3 regions of the Lysinibacillus sp. C5.1 genome follow, and region 3 is predicted to be linked to each of the others. Evidence: predicted binding sites of a transcription regulator. Region 3 holds the regulator's gene; each other region holds the start of a gene.
The links. Region 3 encodes CtsR, which represses protease genes until heat stress. Its sites were predicted from a motif close to ATGGTCAATAAAGGTCAAACA; they were not measured.
Positions count from the first base shown of each region.

Region 1: I5435_RS03250 (ATP-dependent Clp protease ATP-binding subunit) is a predicted target of CtsR. The motif match lies at 1,951-1,971, and genes of this name have one in related genera.
Region 2: clpP (ATP-dependent Clp endopeptidase proteolytic subunit ClpP) is a predicted target of CtsR. The motif match lies at 1,826-1,846, and genes of this name have one in related genera.

Region 1 covers NZ_CP066226.1:722,472-726,761, reverse strand. The annotation lists gene I5435_RS03250 (ATP-dependent Clp protease ATP-binding subunit) at 1-1,898, opposite strand, end outside; gene I5435_RS03245 (Crp/Fnr family transcriptional regulator) at 2,155-2,850, shown strand; gene I5435_RS03240 (metal-sulfur cluster assembly factor) at 3,043-3,351, opposite strand; gene I5435_RS03235 (serine aminopeptidase domain-containing protein) at 3,405-4,169, opposite strand.
Region 2 covers NZ_CP066226.1:3,821,932-3,826,221, forward strand. The annotation lists gene I5435_RS18675 (amino acid ABC transporter permease) at 1-156, opposite strand, end outside; gene I5435_RS18680 (basic amino acid ABC transporter substrate-binding protein) at 251-1,045, opposite strand; tRNA gene I5435_RS18685 (tRNA-Arg) at 1,550-1,624, opposite strand; gene clpP (ATP-dependent Clp endopeptidase proteolytic subunit ClpP) at 1,932-2,519, shown strand; gene I5435_RS18695 (HPr family phosphocarrier protein) at 2,688-2,945, opposite strand; gene whiA (DNA-binding protein WhiA) at 3,058-4,005, opposite strand; gene I5435_RS18705 (gluconeogenesis factor YvcK family protein) at 4,096-4,290, opposite strand, start outside.
Region 3 covers NZ_CP066226.1:4,552,625-4,556,914, forward strand. The annotation lists gene I5435_RS22445 (ATP-dependent Clp protease ATP-binding subunit) at 1-173, opposite strand, end outside; gene I5435_RS22450 (protein-arginine kinase McsB) at 163-1,272, opposite strand; gene I5435_RS22455 (UvrB/UvrC motif-containing protein) at 1,269-1,811, opposite strand; gene I5435_RS22460 (CtsR family transcriptional regulator) at 1,825-2,295, opposite strand; gene I5435_RS22465 (DUF4870 domain-containing protein) at 2,544-2,849, opposite strand; gene I5435_RS22470 (class I SAM-dependent methyltransferase) at 2,974-3,651, shown strand; gene corA (magnesium/cobalt transporter CorA) at 3,812-4,290, shown strand, end outside.

The sequences.
Region 1 (4,290 bases), 860 kb from region 3:
AGCTGCTCAACATATTTCCAAGCAATCGCTGTAAAATGTTCTTCTGATAACGCATGGAACAGAATAATATCATCCATTCGGTTTAATAACTCTGGTTTAAAGTGTTGACGTAGTGCTGCCATCACTAAATCTTCTACTGCCGGATCATCTTTTTGTGCCTCCATTAAATAGCTAGAACCAATATTAGATGTTAAAATTACAACGGTATTTGTAAAGTTAACCATTCGTCCTTGACTATCTGTAATGCGACCATCATCTAAAATTTGCAATAATATGTTCGCTACATCTGGATGCGCCTTTTCAATTTCATCGAGTAAAACGACAGAATATGGATTACGGCGAACAGCTTCTGTTAATTGACCGCCTTCTTCATAGCCAATATAACCTGGAGGTGCACCTACGAGACGTGATACACTATGTTTCTCCATATATTCACTCATATCAATACGAATAAAATGCTCCTCTGAATCAAATAGCTGTGCAGCAAGTGCTTTAGCTAGCTCTGTTTTACCAACACCCGTTGGCCCTAGGAATAAGAAGCTACCAATTGGACGATGTGGGTCTTTAATGCCTGCTCTTGCACGCCAAACCGCTTCTGTAACAAGTTGAACAGCATTGTCTTGCCCTACCACCCGTTCATGTAACGTATCTTTTAAACGCAATAATTTCTCACGTTCCCCTTCAACTAACTTTGTAACAGGGATACCTGTCCAACGAGATACAATAGAAGCAATCTCTTCCGAAGTCACTTCTTCACGTAAAATACGTGTCTCACTACCGTTTTCTAATTGCTTTTCCATTTCTTGAATTTCTTTTTCAAGTGCAGGAATTTTCCCATGTCGTAATTCCGCTGCTTTATTTAAATCATATTTACTTTCCGCTTCGTCTAAATCACGACGGTACTTATCTAGTGACTCACGTTTTTTCTGGATACCTTGCAGTGTTTCTTTCTCTGCTTCCCATTGTTGACGCATGCCTTCTGATGAACTTTTAAGCTTTGTTAACTCTTCTTGTAATTGTTCAAGACGTTTTTTACTCGCCTCGTCCTTTTCCTTACGCAATGCTTGTTCTTCAATTTCTAACTGCATAATACGACGAGTCACCGCATCTAGCTCTTGTGGCATCGAATCAATTTCTGTTCGAATCATTGCACATGCCTCATCGATTAAATCTATCGCTTTATCCGGTAAAAAACGTTCCGTAATATAGCGATTTGAAAGCTCAGCAGCAGCTACAATTGCTCGGTCATGAATGCGCACTGCATGATGTAGTTCAAAACGTTCCTTTAAACCACGTAAAATCGAAACGGTATCTTCAATAGATGGTTCACGTACAAGCACTTGTTGGAAGCGACGTTCTAAAGCAGGATCTTTTTCAATATACATACGATATTCGTCTAATGTAGTCGCTCCTATGCAATGAAGTTCACCACGTGCAAGCATAGGCTTTAACATATTTCCTGCATCCATTGCACCATCAGTTTTACCCGCACCAACAATTGTATGAATTTCATCAATAAATAAAATAATGCGCCCTTCAGATTCTTTCACTTCTTTTAGTACACCTTTTAATCGTTCTTCAAATTGCCCACGATAACTTGCACCTGCTATTAATGCGCTCATATCCAGCTCATAAAGCACGCACTCTTTTAAGCCTTCTGGCACATCTCCTTTAACAATACGTTGTGCCAAGCCTTCTACGATGGCTGTTTTACCAACCCCAGGTTCACCAATTAACACAGGGTTATTTTTTGTTTTACGTGTTAAAATTCGAATGACATTACGAATTTCTTCATCACGCCCAATGACGGGATCCATTTTGCCGTTTTTTACTTCTTCGACTAAGTTACGACCAAATTGCTCTAATGGTTTTTTATCATCTGTTTGTTGAAATTGCATAATAGCACTCCTCTTCCCTTTTCATATTTTTATCCTAATTTTGTTTTATGAAAGTTTGACCTTTTTTGACTAACTTTATTTTACAACAATCGACAAAGCCAAGCAAAAAAAAAGCTCAAAAATTTTACACTGGCCAATGGGAAATTACGCTATAATAGTGGTATGTTTCGTTGTTTTAGTATATTGAAATGATTATCATCATCCTTTTGTAATACAGGTAATTTTTATTACAAAAAGAAAGAGATGTGTTTGATATATGGTACTAAAGGATAGTACACAAGAGAAAATAAAGGCTCTTTTTCAAAATAATGGCGTTTTCATCAAAGTGAATAAGGATAGTAAAATTTTCTTAGAAGGAGAACGTGCTAAAGAAATATATTATATTAAAACAGGCGCTATTTCGATTAGTCAGGAAACCGAGAGCGGCAAAGAATTAACCGTTCGAATTTGCGGTCCTGATAGTATAATTGGCGAGGGTTCATTATTTTGTAACCTCACGTATTTTTCGATGACGGCAAAAGTTTTAGAATCTTCCACGTTATATGTTTTAAGTCGTAAATCATTAGAGCACCTATTAGTTGAGCAACCGCAATTAATGGTAGAGTATATGAAGTGGTTGCAAACAGAAAATTTAAAATACCAAAGTCGTCTACGCGATTTAGTATTAAACGGTAAAAAAGGTGCTTTATTTTCAACGCTTATTCGCCTTTCGAATACGTACGGTAAGCCATTAGAAGATGGGTCAATTTTTATTGATTTTCCATTAACAAACTCTGAGATTGCGAACTTGTGTGCAACAAGTAGAGAAATGATTAACCGTATGTTGAACGATTTAAAAAAGCATCATATTCTATCCTTCGAAAAAGGCTATATTACGATTATAGATTTGCAATATTTAAAAGATGAAATTGCTTGTGAAAATTGTCCATTGCAAATTTGCCGTATTGATTGATTTAACAATTAGCCTTTTATGGCATCTTGGTTTTTTCTTCATATATTCACAAGGGGCTTGAACTAATTCCCTTCAGAATGCCCGTGTATATCCGACATTCCACCTGTTAACAAAAAATGAAGGAAGCTAAATATAAAATCCCCGCTTACAGTTATGTGCAAGCAGGGATTTTTTATTCACTAGAAGAAACCACTAACGAACGCCTAACGCCATTTTCGCATAGCGAGACATCTTATCTTTTGACCAAGGTGGATTCCATACAATATTGACATTTGTACTTTTCACTTCTGGTAGTTCACTTAAAGCTGTATTCACTTGATCAACAATCACTGGTCCCATTGGGCATCCCATTGAAGTCAGTGTCATTGTAACGGTCGCTAAACCTTCGTCATCTAACTCTACATCATATACTAAACCTAAGTTGACGATATCAATACCAAGCTCAGGGTCAATTACATTTTCTAATGCACTTAGCATGCTGTCTTTCATATCTTGATCCATTTGTATTTCTCCTTCCAACATAGTGTTAACTTAATCATAGCAGATGCTTCTTATTATGCCAAATGCTGTGCAAGCCATTCCGTTGCTGCTAGCATACCATCACGTGTCACGGCATGACCAGCATGTTTATCTGCAATAAATTTTAAATTGCTCGGATTTTCTTCATAGTATGCACGTAATGTACAATAAAAATCATACGTATCCTGAAATGGTACGGTTTTATCTTGCTCACCATGCCAAAAAAACACAGGTCGTCCAGCAAACTGTTCCGGCGTTAAACTAATATCATACGTTGCGAGAAGTGCGTTTGTTTTTTGTACTTCTTGTTCTGACATCGGCCACTTTACACCACTTTTAGCCAATTGCTGTAATTGATAGGCTCCTAATTTAATAAAAGTTGGACTACCCATACATATTGCCACAGTTTGTATCCAATCATAAAGCTTTAAACAGCCAGATGTAACGATGGCTCCCATTGAAGTACCGGCTACACCAATTTTATCGCTAGCTACAAGTTGCTTATTCTTTAATTCTTTATATAATTGTTTTACTTCATGAATAGAATTTAAGACAATGTCCCAAAAATGTAAATTCATTTGAGTCTCTGTTAATCCTTCACTACGTGCACCATGGAATTTTGCATCTGGTAGTAGGACACGCACCCCTTTATTTACCAACTGGTAAGCATAATGTAAATTATGTTCTTTTGCACTCATAAAGCCATGTAAGAAAATAACTACTGGGGTTTTTTCATTCATATTGTCTGTATATATATGTAACAAAGGAATCTGTCCCCATATTTCAGTCTTTACAAACATTCTTGTCACTCCCAACTTTTGTCTGACATTTTTATGTTAGCAAACTTTTTTCAATGTGACAAAATTTTGACGAACGGATAACAAAGCGATACTATTCAAACATATAGGAAAGGGGCAACAA
Region 2 (4,290 bases), 730 kb from region 3:
CTTATTTTGCGATAGTTTTCCTAAACCTAATAGTAAGCCTAAAATAATACCACCAAAATAACCGCTGAGTGTTAAAATGATTGTTATACCTATACCACGTATAAACATATCACGGTAGTTCCAAACTATGTCCCATTGTAAATCAAAGATGTCCATCAGAACCCCTACTTTCCCATTCAAATTCTCTACTATTAAATCCCCTAATAAATCAAATGAGCCGCTAGCATGATTCGGCTAACGGCATCGTTTATTACTTAAAGTCCTGACCAGTAATTTCTGCTAATTTACCATTGTCTTTAATTTTTTGTAGACCTTCATTTAATAGTTTTAATAACTCCGTATTGCCTTTTTTCACCATAAAGCCATAGTATTCTTTTTCAAATGCATCATCTTCAATTACTTTAAGTTTTGCATTTGGATTTGCCTTGATATATTCGTAAATAACTGCATTGTCGCCAATTGTTGCATCTACGTTACCGTTTAACATTTCTTGAATAGCAACTGGTTGGTTTTCAAATGCCATGATGTTTGTACTTGCATCGCCTTGTAATTTTTTTGCTGCCATATGACCCGTTGCATTAATTTGTACTGAAATCTTTTTATCTTTTAAATCAGCTAATGACTTAATATCAGAATCTTCTTTTACAACGATTAATAATTGAGATTCATAATATGGTTCTGTAAAATCAAATGATGCTTTACGTTCTTCATTGATCGTAATACCAGATGCACCGATATGTGTTTCACCATTTTTAATTGTTTGGAATACTGGCTCCCAGCCAATGTTTTCCCATTCTACTTTAAAGCCCATTTCATCAGCAATCGCTTGCAAAATATCGACATCTAATCCTACAATATTGCCTTTATCGTCAATTGACTCGAACGGTGCAAATGTAGCCTCTGTTCCTACCTTATACACCTTGTCCTTCGCGCCACCATCAGCCGGTGCATCACCAGTAGATGTGTCTTCTTTAGCACCGCAGCCCGCTAGCACAAGCGTAAATGCCGCCACGATCATCAATAACGTCCAAAAACGTTTTTTCATAGTTTTTCCCCCTAAACATTTAATCATTTTCCGACCACTTCATTTTTCTCAATTCGGAAATGTTAGACTATTAGGTCAATTATAGTGTCAATAGAGTTGATATACAATACGATTTCGTATAAAAGTGATTATTTTTTCATAAAAATGAATTTTACTAAGCATAATGAAGAAAAATTATGTAATAAAAACAAGATACTTGTCACAAAATGTATACTTATGCAATTTTAAGATCGTTTTTATACAGATTTTAGATATTTTTGAGCACAAAAAAAGAATCCCCTCAGATAGGATTCTTCTTTTGGGCTAGCGTGCTAGCCTCACGTTCGGTATGTTCACTAAAAAAATTTTTGGAGTTGTTGCTTTTTGAAGGTTTAGAAAGGAATAAATCTGGGAATAATGCCTACGGGACAATATTCCCCCTATTCCTCTCTTTCTCCCCTAAGCAGGCTGCTAAACTACTTATAGGAGAACGAGCTATAAAAGTATATCAAATAATCAGTAAAATGGCGCCCTCGGAGGGAATCGAACCCCCAGTGCAAGAACCGGAATCTTACGTGTTATCCATTACACCACGAGGGCAATTGAACATAAAAAAAAAGTACTCACTCTAAGGCTTTACGGTAAAGCATCATGTAGATAATCCTCATTTCAGAAGCATACCTGCAAAATAGTGTACTGTACTTTAACTTACGACCTTTCCATTATACAAACGTCTTGCCCATTTTTCAACTATAAATTTTTATTTTTGTTATATATTTTATTTCTTAATATCAGCGTTAATATTTGACCTTCCCTGACTATAATGTGTATGATAAGGTTACAACTGAAATATAATGGATGATTTCAGTAAAAGTATTCGAATTTAGTTTTTTAAGGAGGATTTAACATGAATTTAATTCCTACAGTTATTGAACAAACAAGTCGTGGTGAACGTGCTTATGACATTTATTCACGACTACTAAAAGACCGTATTATCCTATTAGGTAGTGCGATTGATGACAACGTTGCAAACTCAATCGTTGCACAGCTTCTATTCTTAGAAGCAGAAGATCCAGATAAAGATATTTCTCTTTACATTAACTCACCAGGTGGTTCGATTACAGCTGGTATGGCCATCTACGATACAATGCAATTCATCAAGCCAAAAGTACAAACAATTTGTATTGGTATGGCTGCATCTATGGGTGCTTTCCTACTTGCTGCTGGTGAACCTGGTAAACGTTATGCATTACCAAATGCAGAAGTAATGATTCACCAACCACTTGGTGGTGCACAAGGTCAAGCGACTGAAATTGAAATTGCGGCAAAACGCATTTTATTCCTTCGTGAAAAATTAAATGGTATTTTATCTGAACGTACAGGTCAGCCATTAGAAGTCATCTCAAGAGATACAGACCGTGATAACTTCATGACAGCTGAACGTGCGAAAGAATACGGCTTAATCGACCATATTTTTGTACGTAACGAACGCTAATTAGAAAAACCGCTAAGCTCAAATGGCTTAGCGGTTTTTTTAATGGGTGCTAGGCTCTCACGTAAGACATAAAACATCCGCTCACTAGCGCGAGTCGCAACTTTCATATGTGTCCGCCCAACGGCAATATCAAAAACCTCTAAGCTCTTGTGACTTAGAGGTTTTTGATTAGTCTTCCTTTTCAATAAGCGCAGCTAAGGATGAAACCGCTTGCTCTGCATCGCTACCTTCACTGCTTAAAACAACCTTCGTGCCTTTTGCAATGGCTAAGCTCATTACACCCATAATGGATTTGGCATTTACTTTTTTATCGTCTTTCTCAAGAAAAATATCAGCGCTGAAACGATTTGCTTCCTGTACAAACAACGCTGCTTGTCTAGCTTGAAGTCCTAATTTTAATTTTACCTGGACTGTTTTTTCAGTCATTCGCAATACTCCCCTTCACTACCGTTCATCTATTAGTATTATATTACCTCACTTAACAGCAGAAGAACAATAAGCGATTGTGCTTGCTTTCATATCGAATACGCATGAAAACTTAACCGCCTATCTTTTCACCTCTTCTTAATGCATCTGCTATTTCGTCTATTTTACGCAATCGATGATTGACTCCTGATTTACTAACCGTTCCACTTGATACCATTTCACCAAGTTCTTTTAACGTCACATCTTGATATTCCACACGTAGGCGTGCAATTTCGCGCAGTTTTTCAGGCAACTGATCTAAGCCAATGGAATTTTCGATAAATCGAATATTTTCTACCTGACGCAGTGCAGCACCTATTGTTTTATTCAAGTTTGCTGTCTCACAGTTCACAATACGATTCACACTATTGCGCATATCGCGTAATATACGAACATCTTCAAATTTCATCATGGCTTGATGGGCTCCGACAATATTTAAAAAGTCGGAAATCTTTTCCGCTTCCTTTAAGTATGTCACAAAGCCCTTCTTGCGTTCAATGGTTTTTGCATTCAATTCAAATTCGTTCATTAAATCCATTAATGCCTCACCATGCTCTTTATACAAAGAATAAATTTCTAAATGATAGGCAGACGTTTCTGGATTATTTACCGAGCCACCTGCTAAAAACGCTCCACGTAAGTAGGCTCTTTTATGACCACTCTTTTTAATCAGCTCTTTAGAAATCGTATGATTAAATTGAAAATCATCTGAAATAATAGCTAAATTAATGAGCAATTCCCGTGCACCTTCACGTACACGACATATATACACATTATTTTTTTTCAATCGCATTTTCTTACGTACAAGTAGCTCCACATTATATGGATACAACTTCTTCATTATCGTATAAAGCCTTCGTGCGATTGCAGCATTTTCGGTTTGCACGTCTAAGCTAAGTTGTTTGTTAGCAAAAGATAACGAACCATTCATACGAATTAACGCGGATACTTCCGCTTTCATACAGTAGTCGTCCGCTTCTACCTGTGTAAGCTCTTTTTTTGTTTCTGAAGCAAATGACATAGCACGCCCCCCTTTCGACCTTTATTTCTATGTATATGTTCATCTTACCATATACAACAAGCATTCTTTAGGACTCTATTGTAGGCTTCCTTACTTTTTGGGTAAGATTTTTGCATAATCCACAAGCCATTTTGCAACATTTGCCGCATTATGGCGAACTGTCCCATCAGGTCGAATGGTTGCAATATCTCGTTTAATAACTTCTAATCCCATACTTTCAAGCTTTCCTACATCAAATGTTACAGGCTCTGCACATTCTTCTTTATATAGTTCTTTTACAGGATG
Region 3 (4,290 bases):
TGAGGGCTAATATCGATGGCTTCTAATGCTTTCGCTGCAATACCACCGCCTTCACGAATAAGCCCTAAAAGAATGTGCTCTGTTCCTATTGATTCGTGCTTCCAACGAATTGCCTCTTCCTGTGCAAGTTGTAATACTTTTTGTGCGCGTTGTGTAAAACGATTAAACATCATATGAATCCTCTCCTTTTCCCCCTATAGTAGGCTTACTCATTGTTTCAAGAAATAATGCCTCTCGCAGCATTTTTGCTCGAACTCGATCTCGTTCAGCAGGTGGTAAAGCTTCTCCTGCATAGTGCTGTAAAAACCCTGGTTGCATACTGACCACACACTCGTTCAATGTGGTTGCTTTAATATTTTGAATCAACTGTAAATCTACACCTAAACGTACATTCGATAGACAGGTTGCCGCTTCCTCACTTGTTAAAATGCGTGCATGCGTTAATGTACCTAAAGCTCTGTATATCCGATCTTCTAAGGCAAGTTCCGCTTTTTCCATTAGCTTATTTCTTGCCTGCCGTTCTTTTTGAATAATTTTTTCTGCAACACTTTGAATGTCTGCTAAAATATCTTCTTCTGTTTTACCTAGTGTAATCTGATTCGATACTTGGTAAACATTACCTAAATTTTCGCTACCTTCACCGTATATACCCCTGACAGTCATCCCTAAACGCGTCATTGCATTGATAATTTGATTCATCTGACCTGTCAGTGTAAGTGCGGGAAGGTGCATCATAACCGAAGCACGTAAGCCAGTACCAATATTCGTTGGGCAACTTGTTAAATAGCCGAAAGTATCTCGAAATGCATATGGCAAGGCTCCTTCTAAGGCACGATCAATTTTATTTGCTTCCTCGTATGCCTTCTGAAGTTGAAAACTCGCCGTCATACATTGAATGCGTAAATGGTCTTCTTCGTTCACCATAATGCAAATTGATTCATCTTCAGATAGCAACATTGAGCCGACTTGCTCTTTTTTCGCAAGCTGTGGACTAATTAAATGCTTTTCAACTAAAATTTGACGTTGTAACGGTGTTAAATCTTTTATGGAAAAATAAGAATATCTTTCTTGAAGTTTCGGACTGTCTTGAATGGCATGTGTCACAGCCTGCTCTACTTGTAACGCTTCATTTTCTGAAAAAACTAAAGGGAAACGATAGCCATCTAAGTTTCGAGCAAGCCGAATGCGTGTACTGATGACGATATCTGAATAATCATCCTCCATTTCCATCCATGCAGGTGTAGCTCGCGCTAAAAACGATTCAATCATCATGACACATCACCACCTTCGAATTGTAGCTGCTGTTCGAGATTTTTTGCTTCGTCGCGAAGCTTCGCTGCTTCTTCAAACTGCTCCTCGTCAACAGCGGCCTTCATGCGTTTTCGAATATCTTCAATTTGCTTTTTAATGACAAAAACATTGCTTCGAGCACCAGGCATTTTTCCTATATGCTGTGGCCCCGCTTGAATGCGATTAAATAGCTTTGGCAAATGCTCACTAAATGTGTCATAGCAACTGGTACATCCAAATTTACCTTCTTTTAAAAATCGCTTATACGTAAATCCACATTGTGGACATGTTTGTTGCTGAGGTGGCGCTTGCTGTTTTTCACCAACTTTTTGCCATGTAGGTGAGCCAAACCAATTGGATAACAATTGTTGAATCGATACAGGCTCTTGTTTAAACTCTGCATGGAACGGATGGAACTGCGAGGCACAGACATCGCAATAATGGTGCTCCACCTTCTGCCCATTTTGAACTTGTGTCACAGTTACTGTCGCATTGCGCTGCTTGCAATGTTCGCAAATCATTTCCCTCACCTCTTTACTTTTGCTTTTCGTATTTTATAGTGGTTAACATCGCTCGCAAAATTTTCGCTCGAATGCTGTCCCGTAAAGGTAGCTGCAAATCTAAAGTCGAACGGTCAACCGCTGCTAACATTAATTTCGCTTCTCGCTTTGAAATAACCTGCTCGTCAATTAAACGATATACTAAATCCTCCGCCACTGTTTGCGAGGCTCCACCTTCAATTTGTAGGAGCACATCATCAATCAAATCAATTTGTGAGTTTGCACGGACACGTAAAATTCGAATGTATCCACCCCCACCTCGTTTACTTTCAACAAGGTAACCCCGCTCGGCTGTAAATCTTGTATTAATTACATAATTTATTTGTGAGGGCACACATTGAAATTTATCTGCAATTTCACTTCGTTTAATTTCAATATGCCCTTCTCCACCTAATTCAAGTACTTGCTTTAAGTAGCCTTCTATGATGTCTGAAATATTACGCATGTTAGGAATACACCTCGCTTACCTCACTGACTTTGACTATCTTTGACTATCTTTGAGTATATTATACAAAACGCTTAAAAATAATTGCAATTAATTCGCACAGAGAAATGTCTAAAGCAATTTTTATCGTTGATTGATTGTAAAAAAATTTTAACCACTCGAAAACGTACTTATCGTTTAATGTACCCTTTTTGCTTATAGAAAAAACGCAAGCATATGCTTTTTGCATATACTTGCGTCTTTATCAATTATACCCAGCGACCGACAATCGGATAACGCCAAGGTTCCTCTGAAATAGCCTTTACGATTCCGATAATTGGTACGATGTATACCATAGCGATAAATATTAGTAAGAAAGGTAAACCAATTAATACAATACTTAAAATACTGGCAATGACAATTAGTACGCCCATTGCGATTTGGAACAATAAAGCTTGCACAGAAACGTTTTTCACTTCTTCTTCCGAACTAATTAAGAAAAATATAATCGGCACTAAAAATGGCGCAAAAAACGCACTGGCATGTATGATGACCTTAGACCATTTTGTTTCCATCTATTCAACCTTCCCTTTTTAATATGTCTTTTTATTAATACTATTATTTACGGAGCAATACGCTAAATAGTTTCAAATCGTTTCGACAATTTTAAAATTATTTTGAAAGGTATGTGATACACAGATGGAATTTAACAGCACACTTGCGAACGAATATGAAAAAGGCATTCGTCGTACTTTACCGAGTTACGATACGATGCTACGTTTAACGAAAACTTTTTATCAATCCGCTTTACAAGAGAATGCTAGTTTTTTAGTTGTTGGTTCAGGCAGTGGCAATGAAATACTACAGTTAGCTGAACAAAGGCCACAGTGGTCCTTTGTCGGTATCGATCCATCTGAAGCCATGTTGGAAATTGCAGAAAACCGTCTACATTCACTACCAAATGCGATTTCATTACTACAAGGCACCATGCTAACTGCACCAATCCCTGCAACAAAGTTTGATGCTGCTAGCTGTATACTTGTACTTCATTTTATTAATTCCTATGAGGAGAAGCTTGCTACATTAAAAGGGATTGCAAGCCATTTAAAATCAGGGGCACCATTTGTGCTTGTTTCTAAATATGGACAGCTTAACTCTTCTGAAACAGAGCTACAATTTGACCTATGGCGCGCATATTGGCAGCAGCACACAAAACTTTCCACTACTGATTTAGCTAGCATGGAGCAGTCCATTCGTTCGCTTTCATTTATGCGTGAAGATGACATTGTTACGCTTCTACAGCAGGCAGGCTTTACACAGCCATCACGATTTTTTGCAACGACATTATTTGGTGGTTGGATATGCTATAAAGAGTAAGGTTCCATCCCTTCCTGATGCATCCTAGCAACTTAGTGGTGTACTATAAGTACTACGGGTATTTGATCTGACGTTTCCCATGTCTTCTTTTACTTCTCACGCTTTGAAGAGAGACTTCGTGCTTATTTAAAATGAGATAAACAGATTTGAGGTGAATGCCGTGATTCGCACGATGGCCATGACGAAAGATCAACAATTAATAAAGGACTTTCCACTTGAAAACATTAAGCAAAACCATTACGAATGGTATTGGGTAGATTTTAGTTGCCCAACTACTGAAGAAGAACTATTGCTTGATACATTTTTCCACTTTCATCCACTTGCGATTGAAGACTGCTTAATGCGTTTACAACGACCAAAGTTGGATTTTTATGAAGACTATCACTTTTTCGTTATTCATAAACTGAATGAAGAAACGTTAATTGCTGAGGAATTAAATATTTTCGTTTCCGATCATTTTATTGTGACATTCCACAAAAATGAAGCACCTGAAATCGATAAAGTACAGAAACTTTTAGAAGAGCAACCGAAATATTGGGAACGCGGTACTTTTTTCCTTACCTATCAAACGATTGATAAAATAGTTGATAGTTATTTCCCTCTCGTCTATAAAATTGAGGACCATTTGAATGCGCTTGA